Regions from separate parts of the Leuconostoc sp. C5 genome, predicted to be linked through region 2. Evidence: riboswitches for the same ligand, from Rfam matches in the RefSeq annotation. Region 2 holds a riboswitch; the other holds the start of a gene.
What was found. A riboswitch is a leader RNA that binds a small molecule or an ion and turns the genes downstream of it on or off. The one in region 2 is predicted to bind FMN.
Positions count from the first base shown of each region.

Region 1 (6,331 bases), on a different replicon from region 2:
ACGTTTAGGACAAGTTGTAGATGCACGTGTTATCGGCGTCCGTGATGATGGCACATTAAATCTATCACTGAAACCTTTGGCCTATAAGACCATGGATGAGGATGCACAATTCTTATTGTTGCAATTGCAACGACGGGCGGATCATTTCTTACCATTCAATGATAAAAGTAACCCAGAGGCAATCAAGCGTCAATTTGGATTTAGTAAGAGTCAGTTCAAACGAGCCTTGGGTCATTTATACAAGGATAGACTAATTGAACAAATTGACGATGGTATAAAATTAGTTGAGAAATGATGCAAGAAATTGACAATGCGATAGTGGATTATCTACACTATATTCGAATTGAACGTGGCTTATCTGAAAATACAATTAAGAGTTACCACCAAGATTTGGTACAATTTGGTGAGTATCTAAATGGTGAGAAACTGGTGCTTGATCAAGTTGATCATATTGTTATCTTGTCGTGGTTGAATCAACTCAGAGATCTAGGAAAATCCAATAGTTCAGTGATTAGAATGGTTACGACATTGCGTAACTTTTTTGGCTATTTAGTGCGAGAAAAAGTCGTCGCTCATAATCCAATGAATGATGTTCGCCCACCCAAAAAAGCAGAGCACCTACCAGCAGTTTTGAGCATAGAGGAAATTGACCGTTTATTACAAGCACCGATAGAAGATACACCACTTGGTCTTCGAAATAGAACATTGCTAGAAGTGATGTACGCAACTGGTTTGCGTGTCAGTGAATTGGTTAATTTAAAAATGAGTGACCTTCATTTGCAATTGGGACTGATTCAAACACTTGGAAAAGGTGACAAAGAACGTATTATTCCAATTGGTGAAATTGCGATTGATTGGCTGACTCGATATTTTAATGAAAGCCGTATCGTTTTACTTAAAGACAAAGAGTCTCCTTATGTTTTCTTAAACGATCGTGGAAATCAAATTTCACGACAGGGAATATGGAAGATTATAAAAAAGTTGGTAACAACTGCTGGAATAACTAAAGATGTTTCTCCCCATACACTTCGTCATTCTTTTGCTACCCATATTTTAGAGAACGGTGCTGATTTGCGTATAGTTCAAGAATTATTGGGGCATGCGGACATTTCGACAACACAAATTTATACCCATATTTCGAAAAAAAGACTTAGTGAAGTGTATGATGAATACCACCCCAGAGCGTAAAAATTATGTTGACACAATCAAGACAATCAGATGAAAAAACAATTATGGGTATTTTATCGTTGCTGCCAGGGCTACGTGAAATATCTCATTTAAATGCGGAAATAGCATGGTATCATGATAATGAAGCAAGATCTTTATATGTTTGGCAAAAAGAGTCTCAAGGACAAGTACTTGGTGTTCTAGGTGTTGAGATTTATAATAATAATATTGCTATAATTCGTCATGTTGCCTTAACCCCAGAGTCACGCAGTGTCAGAAACTACTTCGACATGATTTCTGATTATCAAGAGCAACATTCTGAAGCCTTCTTAATGGGTACCTTGGATAATCAAAAGTTAATTAACAAATGGAGAAAAGCAACATCGCGAAAAACGGTCTAACAATTAAATTAAGTGATTTTGAAGGGCCAATCGATCTGTTATTACACTTAATTAAGAAATCCGAGATGAATATTTTTGATTTGAAAATTGCTGACATTACATCTCAGTATTTAGATTTTATTCATGCACAACAGGCTATGCAGCTTGATGTAGCAAGTGAATATTTAGTGATGGCTGCTACTTTAGTTAAGATAAAGTCCGCTGATTTGTTACCAGAAGAAGAGCCAGATGATTATGCCGTAGATGAAGAGTATGCGGATCCACGTGAAGAGCTGATGCTACAATTATTGACCTACAAACAATTTCAAGTGGCAAGCGAATCTTTGCGTGAACGTGAACAATTAAAACAACAATCCTTTCCACGTACTCAAATGAAGGCTCCTGATAATTTGGAACATCCCATAACTTTAGCTCCTGGTTTATCGTTAGGGGATTTACAAACAGCATTTGCTCAACTATTGCGGCGAAAAAAGCAGGAAAAACCCATCAGAAGGCATGTTACTGCGGAAACATATTCTCTTGAGGAAGCTGTTAACAACATCAATAAACATTTCTTACAGCATCAAACGGGGGATATGATTCCATTTGCTTCTTTTTTTGATGATATTTACGAGCGGGAGCATTTGGTAGTCACCTTTTTGGCGTTATTAGAAATGGCCAAAGATAAAAGATTAAAATTACACCAAGAGCACCAACAACAAGAAATTTATGTAGAAATTGAGGCGTTTGGCGAAGATGAATAATTTAAGTCAAATAGAAGCACTATTGTTTGTATCTGGCGATGAAGGCATTTCCGTGAAAAATATGAGCATTATCACTGGATTTGATCGTTCAGCAATACAAGGATTGCTTGAAGAACTTGTGTTAAAGTATGATACTGATTTAAGTAGTGCATTACAAATTCGTAAAAGTGACGATGTGTATCGCCTAGTGACTAAACCGGAACTTGGTGGCACAGTAAAACAGTATTTTGATTCACCTGTAAATGCAACATTATCGCAAGCACAACTCGAAACACTAGTTATTGTCGCTTATAAGCAACCAATTACACGTGTTGAAATTGATACAATTCGTGGTGTGCAATCCTCAGGAACTTTACAGAAGCTAGCATTACGGCAACTAGTCCACGAAGTTGGCAGAAAAGACGAACCAGGACGTCCCATCATGTTTGGTACCACCGATGAATTTTTGGACTATTTTGGTTTGAAAAGTATTGAAGAATTACCTCTGTTACCTGATTTTAATATGTTAGATTTAAGTGATGATATTGATGGCGAACTATTTACGAGTGCATTTGATGTACATCAATCAGAAAGTGAAAAAGAAAATGTCTGAAGAAGCACAGAGACTGCAAAAAATTATTGCCCAAGCGGGTCTAGCGTCCCGACGGGGCGCAGAAGAATTGATCATCAATGGGCGTGTCCAAGTTAATGGGCAAACTGTTACCGAATTAGGTACGAAAGTTACTGCAAATGATAAAGTACAGGTCGACGGTGCGCCAATTGAAGGGCGTGAGAAGTTAGTTTATTACCTGTTAAATAAGCCTCGTGGAGTTGTGACAACCAATGATGATGAAAAAGGTCGTCGTACGGTATTGGATATTTTAGAGGATGTGGATCAACGTGTTTATCCAGTTGGCCGTCTAGATTATGATACAACTGGTGTTTTGTTATTAACAAATGATGGTGTAGTGGCTAATCAATTAATGCATCCTAAAACTAAAGTCGATAAGACTTATGTTGCAAAGGTTGAAGGCATTGCAACCGAAGAAAAGCTAGCTCCTTTGAAACGTGGAGTGGTCCTAAAAGGACGTAAAACTGCGCCAGCTCGTGTTTCCATTGAAAGAATTGAGCCGACAAAAAGAACAAGTATGGTCCGTCTAACTATTCATGAAGGCCGTAATCATCAGGTCAAAAACATGCTCGCAAAGGTTGGCCTACCAGTGCAAAAGCTTAAGCGTGAGCAGTATGCCTTTTTTGATGTCACTGGTCTACAGCCGGGCGAGTATCGTAAATTAACAAGCGTAGAGATCAAACGCTTAAAGGCACAAGATTACAAATTGTTGCGTCGTAAGTAACACCGTGATACAATAAAATCAAATTTAATAATAACTTCAGGGTCGGGTGTAAGTCCCAACCGGCGGTGAGACATGAATTTTCATGGTAAGCCCGCGACCTGCTTTTGCAGCTGATCTGGTCAAAATCCAGAGCCGACCGTAAAGTCGGGTATAAAGAAGTCTAAAAAAGAAAGTGAAAGCTGCATTTTTTGTTGTACCCTGACAAAATCTGTGGTTTTTTGTTTGCATCTACTGGTGAGGTGAGCAAACAAGAGGAAAGAATTATGTCAATTATTCCTGTAACGCGAGTGCAACGTACTACATTAATTGCAATACTAAGCGCTATTTCATTTGGTTTGATGCTGTTTCCCCAAGTGCCAATCATTCCTAGTGCCGATTTTTTGAAACTAGATTTTTCAATCGTACCAGTTGTCATTGGCTTATATTGGTTAAATTATTCTGCTTCACTGTGGGTCATTTTAATTCGTACCTTGCTAAAGTTAATTTTGGCAAATGAGGGGGTTAACACTTATTTAGGACTACCGGTTAATTTACTGGTTGTTTTGGCCTTTATCACAGTCTTAAAAATTACAATGCCCAACCTTGAGCAGTATAGTAATTGGCAAAAAAAAATCCTGCCGTTAATAAGCAGCACGTTTGTCATGACAATTGTTGCGATTGTCATCAATTGGTTTGTAGCTATACCTTTGTATGCGAGGTTTGCTAATTTCGACATTGCTAAATTCATTGGTTTAAAAAACTATTTTATCGGTATGGTATTACCGTTCAATCTTATCGAGGGTATTATATGGTTTGTCGTGAGTATGATCATATTAAGGGCAATACAGCCGCTCCAGAGAAGGTTTCATTCTTAACAAAACATTATGAGCAAAGTCGGTGTTGGTGTGGTAAAATTTTATGTGAACCAATAAAATGGAGGTCGTTTCTATGAACGATTTTGACCCAAACAACATGAGCCGCTCAAAGCGGCCCAAAAAAGATAAACTCGAACCAAAATTTTCCCGAAAGTCAGATTCAAAATCCCCAAATAAAGGATTTCGTGTTCTGCTTGTTGTATTAGCGCTTGCAGTTATATCTTTTGTACCTGTGTATGGCATGATTGCTAATCAAAAATCATCAAAGCCACAAACGGCTGTTTCTTCAAGTACAAAGCGTTCATCAACTACTAAATCTACGTCTTCTGAGTCTTCTGAATCATCATCTTCCGAGTCAAGTGCATCAAGTTCTTCTGAAGAAGAATCAGTAAGTAGCAGTGAAGCTGCTTCAAGTGAGGAATCTGCTAGTTCATCTTCTACTGAGACGGCTGAATCAAGTTCAGCATCAAGTAGTTCCACAACCACTACTGCAGTTTTGGGTGCTAGTCAAACGTTGTATAATTTTGCAGTTACACACGGGATGACAACTAGCCAAGTTATTGCATTAAATCCAGGGTTAACAGTTGATAATTACACACAGTATGCTGGTACTGCACTAAACATTCAGTAAGAGGACTTTTTATTATTATGACGAATTTTCAAGTTGCCATTGATGGCCCAGCTTCTGCCGGTAAGTCTACTATTGCCAAAATTTTAGCAACAAAGCTAAATTATGTGTATGTTGACACAGGTGCAATGTACAGAACAATAACTTTAGCTGCAAAAAAGAACGGCATTGCTTATAATGATGAAGAAAAAATAAAAAACTTATTGTCACAAACGGAAATACGCTTTGAACCTAGTACACCAGTTCAACGTGTATTTTTGAATGATACCGATGTCACGGAGGAAATTCGTTCCGCTGAAGTGACAAACAATGTGTCTGTAGTGGCTTCCTTTGCGGATGTACGTTCTAATTTAGTCAATCGTCAACGTGAAATAGCTAATAACAACAGTGTGATTATGGACGGCCGCGATATCGGCACAACTGTGTTACCAGAAGCAGATGTCAAAATTTTTCTTGTAGCAAGTGTTGATGAACGTGCCCAACGACGTTATAAAGAAAATGTTGCTAAAGGGATGACTACTGATCTCGAAACATTGAAGCGCGAAATTGAAGCGCGAGATTACAAAGATTCTCATCGTCAAATTAGTCCATTAACACAAGCGAAGGACGCTATTTTAGTGGATACAACGGGACAAAGTATTGACGATGTTGTGGCTAAAATAGCCAACATTATCGAAAATAATATTAGTTTCTAATTTACACGGTTAAACCGTGTTTTTTACTATACAAGAACTAAAATATTTGGTACACTATATTCATAGTGTAAATTGTAGGAGGACGTTTGACGTCATGAGTGAAACAAACAACGAGCTTTTAGCAGCTCTCGAGAGTGCAGATCAAATTAAGGTAGGAGATGTCGTTACGGGCGAAGTACTAGCCGTTGATAACGATAACCAAGCAGTTATTGGTTTGCATACCGGTGAAGAAGGAGTTGTGCCAGCGCGTGAGTACTCAGACGATCGTAACATTAATCTGGCAGACGAATTGAAGGTTGGTGACAGTGTTGAAGCTGTTGTCATCTCTAATGTAACAAGCGACAAGGAAGGCGTATCTTACTTGTTGTCAAAGAAGCGCTTGGAAGCACGTAAGGCATGGGAAAACTTGTCATTTGGTGAAGGTGATACAGTTGATGCTAAAGTTATCAATGCTGTACGTGGTGGTTTAGTTGTCGATGTTAATGGTGTTCGTGGCTTTGTACCCGCAT
Region 1 is NZ_CP134351.1:1,225,490-1,231,820, reverse strand. It holds gene RHP56_RS06260 (CvfB family protein) at 1-295, shown strand, start outside; gene xerD (site-specific tyrosine recombinase XerD) at 292-1,188, shown strand; gene RHP56_RS06250 (hypothetical protein) at 1,194-1,568, shown strand; gene RHP56_RS06245 (segregation and condensation protein A) at 1,535-2,311, shown strand; gene scpB (SMC-Scp complex subunit ScpB) at 2,304-2,903, shown strand; gene RHP56_RS06235 (pseudouridine synthase) at 2,896-3,645, shown strand; FMN riboswitch at 3,674-3,810, shown strand; gene RHP56_RS06230 (ECF transporter S component) at 3,909-4,499, shown strand; gene RHP56_RS06225 (hypothetical protein) at 4,573-5,130, shown strand; gene cmk ((d)CMP kinase) at 5,145-5,822, shown strand; gene rpsA (30S ribosomal protein S1) at 5,917-6,331, shown strand, end outside.
Region 1: another riboswitch for FMN. It lies ahead of RHP56_RS06230 (ECF transporter S component); the one in region 2 lies ahead of RHP56_RS10265 (ImmA/IrrE family metallo-endopeptidase).

Region 2 (6,331 bases):
ATCTGTATGTGCCTCTGTCTAGAAGGGTGGCACAATGTCAGGTTACGAAGTAGCTATGATTGTGTTAGGCTCATTGAGTTTAATGCTATCAGGTTTGGCATTTGTTGTTGTATTGATTAGGAACATTAAAAAATAATCAATAAAAAACAACCACATGAATTTAGCCGTTCTCGGGTTGTTTCTTTGTTGAAATGAATTAAGGCGGTTATCTAATGACGACCATGGGGCTAGTTTGAGCTAGCCCTTTTTATTTATACTTATATTATACCAGATGACAAGCATTTCTGCACATTGTTGCTTAACACTATCAGTAAACACTATTATGGAACATTCAGATGAAAATTATTAGGCCAATTCAAGTTAATATAACGTGTCTTACCCAAAGTTGCCGTTATAGCAACCGTTCTCGCTCGTTGCGAAATTACCCTTGTGAATTTTGATCTCCTGCCCTTTTTCGACAGTTTACGAAGTCAATTTTAGGCTTTTTTAAAAATCTATACCAATTATGAATTTTGTCTTTTTTCCTTAGCTGTGTATGTTTTCATGTACATATCAAGCATTGTTTTTTGTTCAGAATCTAGCACTGTTTCTAACTTATCCAACATATTGATGATTAGATCATCTTGGGTATCAAAATTTAAAGTATTCTGTAATGCGTTAATTCTATTGACGGTGTGGCGTTGTATGCGAATAGTGCTGTATGTTTTGTTTTTTCTTGGTCTACCGATTTTAGGGTTTGGTGTTGTATTATAAGGCTTTGGTGTATTTTCAAGAGTTGCTGTAGTTGAAAAAGTTTTTTTAGGCTCTGATATGTGTGTTTCCTCCACCTTTTTAAAAGATTTTTTACGGTTGGGATCCTTATTGAACTCTAGTTTTGCCATAATTAATTTTGGTGTGTCCTTTCTATAATTTCATCTGTTAAATCAGAATAAATACGGTGAACTTTAATATCGTGAAAATCATTTTGCGCTGTCATCTGTTGTTCGGAGATGCCTTGACGATCATATCGTTTTAATCTTTCCATATGTTTTATGATGACATTAAACAGTGTTTCTTCACCAAATATTTTCTTTGCGTCATCTATGATTTGGTTATCTAATCCGACATTGTTTTTTAGTAATACTGGTAGAATACCCGCAATGTCAAAATCAACATCTTTATATGTGTTGTAGAAAGTTTGTAAATACTCCCAGAATGCTTCTGCTCCGTCTAAAGAACGTTGTTGTGTCTGTAAAACAATGATGACATAATCAGATGAATATAGAGCTGTGTCAGTATAAATTGATAATGTTGGTGGTACATCAAATATAATGTAGTCGAAATCGTCTTCAATTTTAGAAAGTTGATCTTGAAAAAAACTAATTCTTTTCTTTTTATAATCTGGTTTGTTTGGTAAGAATTTAAGTTCTAGAAAGTCAGGATAATTAACAAAATCTTTGTGCGAAGGCAAAAGATATAAATTGTCCATTATTTCAACTAACGAATTTTTTATAGTATTTTCTTGAAGTGCAACCATCATGGTGTTTTCAATTGGTAATTCTATACCGTTTTGAAGTCCGTATGTTCTACGTAATAATTGTGTTGAATTTGCTTGTGGATCTAAGTCACATACTAAAGTCTTGTATCCCTTTTTGGCCAATTCGTATGCTACCATTACTGAATTGGTAGTCTTACCAACTCCACCTTTAAAGTTTCCAAATAACAATTTTGTAGTCATAAATATTTATCTCCTCAAGAAATTAAGTTATTTTTAAAAACATTACTATTTGACTATTTGACTATTTGACTATTTGACTATATTTCTATTATACTATTGTACTACATAAAGTATGTGTAGTAAACGCTTGTTAATCAATATTTAAAGTTTTACTTAACACTATAGTACTACTGTACTACATTACTATATTACTATAATACTATTTTACTACAAAAAGTATGCAAAAAAATACTACAAATTCAAAAGTGGTTGTTGACAATAAATTTCAAAACATTTAATATCAACGGTATAGATTTAAAGATTATTTTTAATTACCAAAAATAAATTTTTGCATAAAGAAAAGCCACCAAGAACGCCAATTCTTGATAGCTACATACATCTTTTGTATTTGATTAATGTAGTTATATTATACAACACACCCTTTGTGTTGTAAATGTGGGTGATTTCAAAAAGAGTGAAGCCAAACACTTTAAGGGGTATGGTTGATATGACAGGTAGGGGGTAGTTGTGTTTCTTGCAACTAGGTAGAGCCAAAATGCTATATCAGGTATACGAAAAAATAGACAAGTGCCATTTTCCCAGACACTACTGTACAAAAATATGTGGGTGCTACACAAACAATCCATACTGGGCGTGTAGTAGGGTGAGAGCGACCATTAACGGCTCGGCAGGTAAAACGGTGTTCAAGGACACAGAGCTTGTAATTAAGCTGTATCGTGACAAAGAGAATAAGTATAGTGATACAGCGCCAATAAGGGCGTTTTTTTATTGGTTCAATGACTAATTAATTGATTAAAGCAAGTGGGTAAAACCAAAGCTTGTATGGATAAGGTGACGGACGACTGAACGATCGGTCAAGTGTTTGTTTGATTAAAGTTTTTTTCTTCCTAAAAACAAGGGAAAAACTATCTTCGGCTCTAAACTTCCCTCACTCTCAATCAAGCATTTGTGACTTGCTTGTGTCAACAATTTCCTTTAGTTTTCTCTATTGATTTAGATTTAAAGACAATAAAAAAAAGCCACAATCATAATAATAACCACGGGCGAGCTTAACTGTTGTGGTGGCGGTTGGCTGTTGCGCGGTTTCCGTGTTTGGTGGCAGATTTTTAGAATGATTTAAGATATATTTTTTGATCATCCATATATTTTGTTGTTATGCTGTTGGCATATATGAATGGATTTTGAATGATTTTATCTTCTTCACAACAATCTATATTATTTTTCATGTAGTAGTATTTGAGATAGTTTTTATACGATTTTTTAAGGCTTCATGGCTGATTTCAAATTCTTTGCAGGTTTGATTAAATTTAAAACCATTATTTATGTATTGATTCAAAGCATTATCATTGATTAAAAGTTGACTAGCTAATGTATTGGCTTCTTGTTCTTTGATTGTATCTTCTGCTGAATAATCATTGCCTATAATTAAAGATGAATAGGTTTCGTTTTTTGTATTACTGTGTAGTTGAATGTGTGATAATTCGTGCAGAATTGTAAAATGTTGTCTGCTTGCAATTGAAGTATCATTATAATAGACCATGGATAAATATTTGTTGATAATTGTTAAAGGTAGATTGTAAAATTAAACCGAACACTTGAATAAAAAAGCCGCAGCGCCTTTAATGGTAATTGTCTAAAACAACCATAAAGGAACTGCGACTCATGACTAGTTTATCATCTCAAGAACGCACTGTCATTCAAACTTTACTCGAATTGAATTATTCTGTTCGGGAACAAAAACCCCGATATGCTTAAAAGCACATCGGGGTCTATTTTTTAGATTAATTTAAAAAAGCCAGCAAAAGGCGCAAATTATGCGCTCAAAAACTAGTTATTTTTAAATCTTCTCCCATCCAGACTTTAACTGTCGGTCACAGATTTTCACTGTGTCAGCTATGTAAAATTACATAGGTCACGGACTTACGCATTTAATAATACGATTACCGTCGGTCGGGAATTACACCCTGCCCCGAAGATTATTTATTAATAAAGTTAATGCTAACGTTAAAATCTTATTTTGTCAAATATTAACTTCTTTTGTAAACAACGGTTAGAGTCAAATTAAATCACTTAATTCTTCAATATATCGACTATGAGCGTAACATGATTAAATAGTTAAGATAATTACACTCTTCAGAATGCTAATATTATTCATAATTACTAAAAAGTGCTAGAATTTGAGATGAGGAGTGATCATTCATATCTTGTAATTTCAATTTTCAGTAAGTACACTACTAAAAATATAGAGGAAAATTAAAATGGAACAGTCCAATAAAAAATATTTCTTTGATGAGCCAGCTTTTGATCTACATGATGGCGGATATGTACCTCTCATAGTAAATAATGCCCCGGAAATGCCTTTAAATATACCACCTATTTTAAAAGCAGATAGAGAGTCTAACAATGATATCTACTATACCGTCACTGCAAAATCAGGGAAATCGCAAATATTGCCAGGGGAAAAGACACAGACATGGGGTTATAATGCTAATTTTTTAGGTAAGACTATTATATTTCACCGCGGTCAAAAAAATCATATCACTTTGAAGAATGACCTGCCAGAATTAACTACTTTTCATTGGCATGGAGCTGATGTTAGTGGCCCTTATGTTGATGGGGGTTGTCACGCGCCTGTTTACCCAGGGGAAATCAAACATATTAATTTTACGTTGAATCAGCCCGCTGCGACATTATGGTTGCATGCTCACCCGTGTCCATCCACAGCAGAACAGGTGTGGCAAGGATTAGCTACAATGGTTATTGTTCAAGATGAGCATGAATCTCAATTATCAATACCAAGAAATTATGGAGTAGATGATATTCCAATTATTTTACAAGATAGACATTTTCACAAAGATAATCAGTTTGATTATCGTGCCGATTATGATCCTGATGGTGTTGCAGGTCCCACGGCTGTTATCAATGGAACAGTCAACCCATACTTCGATGTCACAACGCAAAAAATAAGGTTACGTTTTTTAAATGGTGCTAACCGTCGGGAATGGCGTTTGCATTTTTCCGATGATTTGCCATTTGATCAGATTGCGGGGGATTGTTCTCTATTACCCAAGCCAATCAAGCTGACAGGTTTAATGTTGAGCTGTGCTGAACGTGCAGAAGTCATTATTGATTTTAGCCAATATCATGAAGGTGATGAGGTAACCTTATATACTGATCAAGTGCCACTATTAAAGTTCCGCATTCACAATTTCGCAAAAGATACTACAAAAATTCCCGATCATTTAATTAATTTAAAGAAACCGACAGTTGAAACGTCATTACCCATTCGACATGTCGTCATGCAAGGAATGGATGAAAGTGTTGCCATAGATGACAAGAAATTTGCTATGGAACGCATTGATGCCGAGCAAATAGTTGGAGAGTATCAGTATTGGGATGTCACGAATAGTAACGAAAAACCGGGAATGGTTCACCCATTTCACATACACGGCACTCGCTTTTTAGTACTAACACGTAATGGAAAAGATCCATATCCAAATGAGAACGGTTTCAAAGACACCATTGGAGTTAACCCAGGGGAAACTGTTCGAATACTAGTTAAGTTTGATTTACCTGGTATTTATATGTATCATTGCCATATTTTAGAACATGAAGATGGTGGTATGATGGCACAAATAGAGATAGTAGATCCAAAAAAGCCGCATCAGAAGTATCAGTTAATGGATATGAATACGTTAATGAACGCGTTAGCTGAGGAGCGTGGTATTGAGTTATCTAATCTTTGGATGGCAGGTATGGAGTCGTACGAAAAAATGGGAATGAAAATGTAAGATTTTGCTAGAATACTTCCGATGAAAAATGGTTGATCAATCATATTCGCTGTTAGACTATTGGTATGTTAAGATTAAGGGAACAACATATTTTAAAAAAAACATCACTTTAACTACACTACAGTTAAAGTGATGTTTTGTTTTAAAGTCTATTTCAAAGCTATAAAGTATTTTATATTTTTCTGAAATAGTACATATTAGAGTGTTAATATATCGCCATCTTTTGGTATTTCTAACTTGCTTTCAAAACCATTTTTTTCTGCCATAGCAGCTAACTCCGTTCCTGAAGTAGTCCAGTGGTTGACAGCTTCCATGTGACTTGCAATAAGAAGTGATTGGGGGAGAGTCTCATGAATTTTAAACACATCTTGGGCATTAAGAATCAAGCGACCAACTGAAAATCCGTTTCCTCCTGAATTCATAACGACAATATCTGGTTTCAAGTCCTCAAGATTATTTTCTAGACTGTCAAACCATATTGTGTCACCGGTAAATAAAATTGATTTTTCAGAGGGTGTGCTCAAATAGAATCCCATGGTTTTACTGGTATTAAAATCATTTTCTAACATTTTTTTTACATCACTATTTTCGTAATGTTGTCCAGTTACTTTTGTGAAAGTAATATTGTGAAATTTTGTTTTCATATTCATCACACGCACGTCAGTAAAATCTGCTCTTATACTAAAAAAATGGACTATTTTTATTCAGTCCGTAAAATGAAAGTATAGGAGTATTTTTATGTCAATTCGTTATTCACAAGATTTCAAAGATTCATTGGTTAGACTTCACCAAGAAGGCCGTTCACTTAAATCATTAGCAGAAG
Region 2 is NZ_CP134352.1:5,098-11,428, forward strand. It holds gene RHP56_RS10255 (hypothetical protein) at 504-881, opposite strand; gene RHP56_RS10260 (ParA family protein) at 884-1,717, opposite strand; gene RHP56_RS10265 (ImmA/IrrE family metallo-endopeptidase) at 2,940-3,257, opposite strand; FMN riboswitch at 3,555-3,698, opposite strand; gene RHP56_RS10270 (multicopper oxidase family protein) at 3,976-5,508, shown strand; gene RHP56_RS10275 (hypothetical protein) at 5,706-6,152, opposite strand; gene RHP56_RS10280 (transposase) at 6,247-6,331, shown strand, end outside.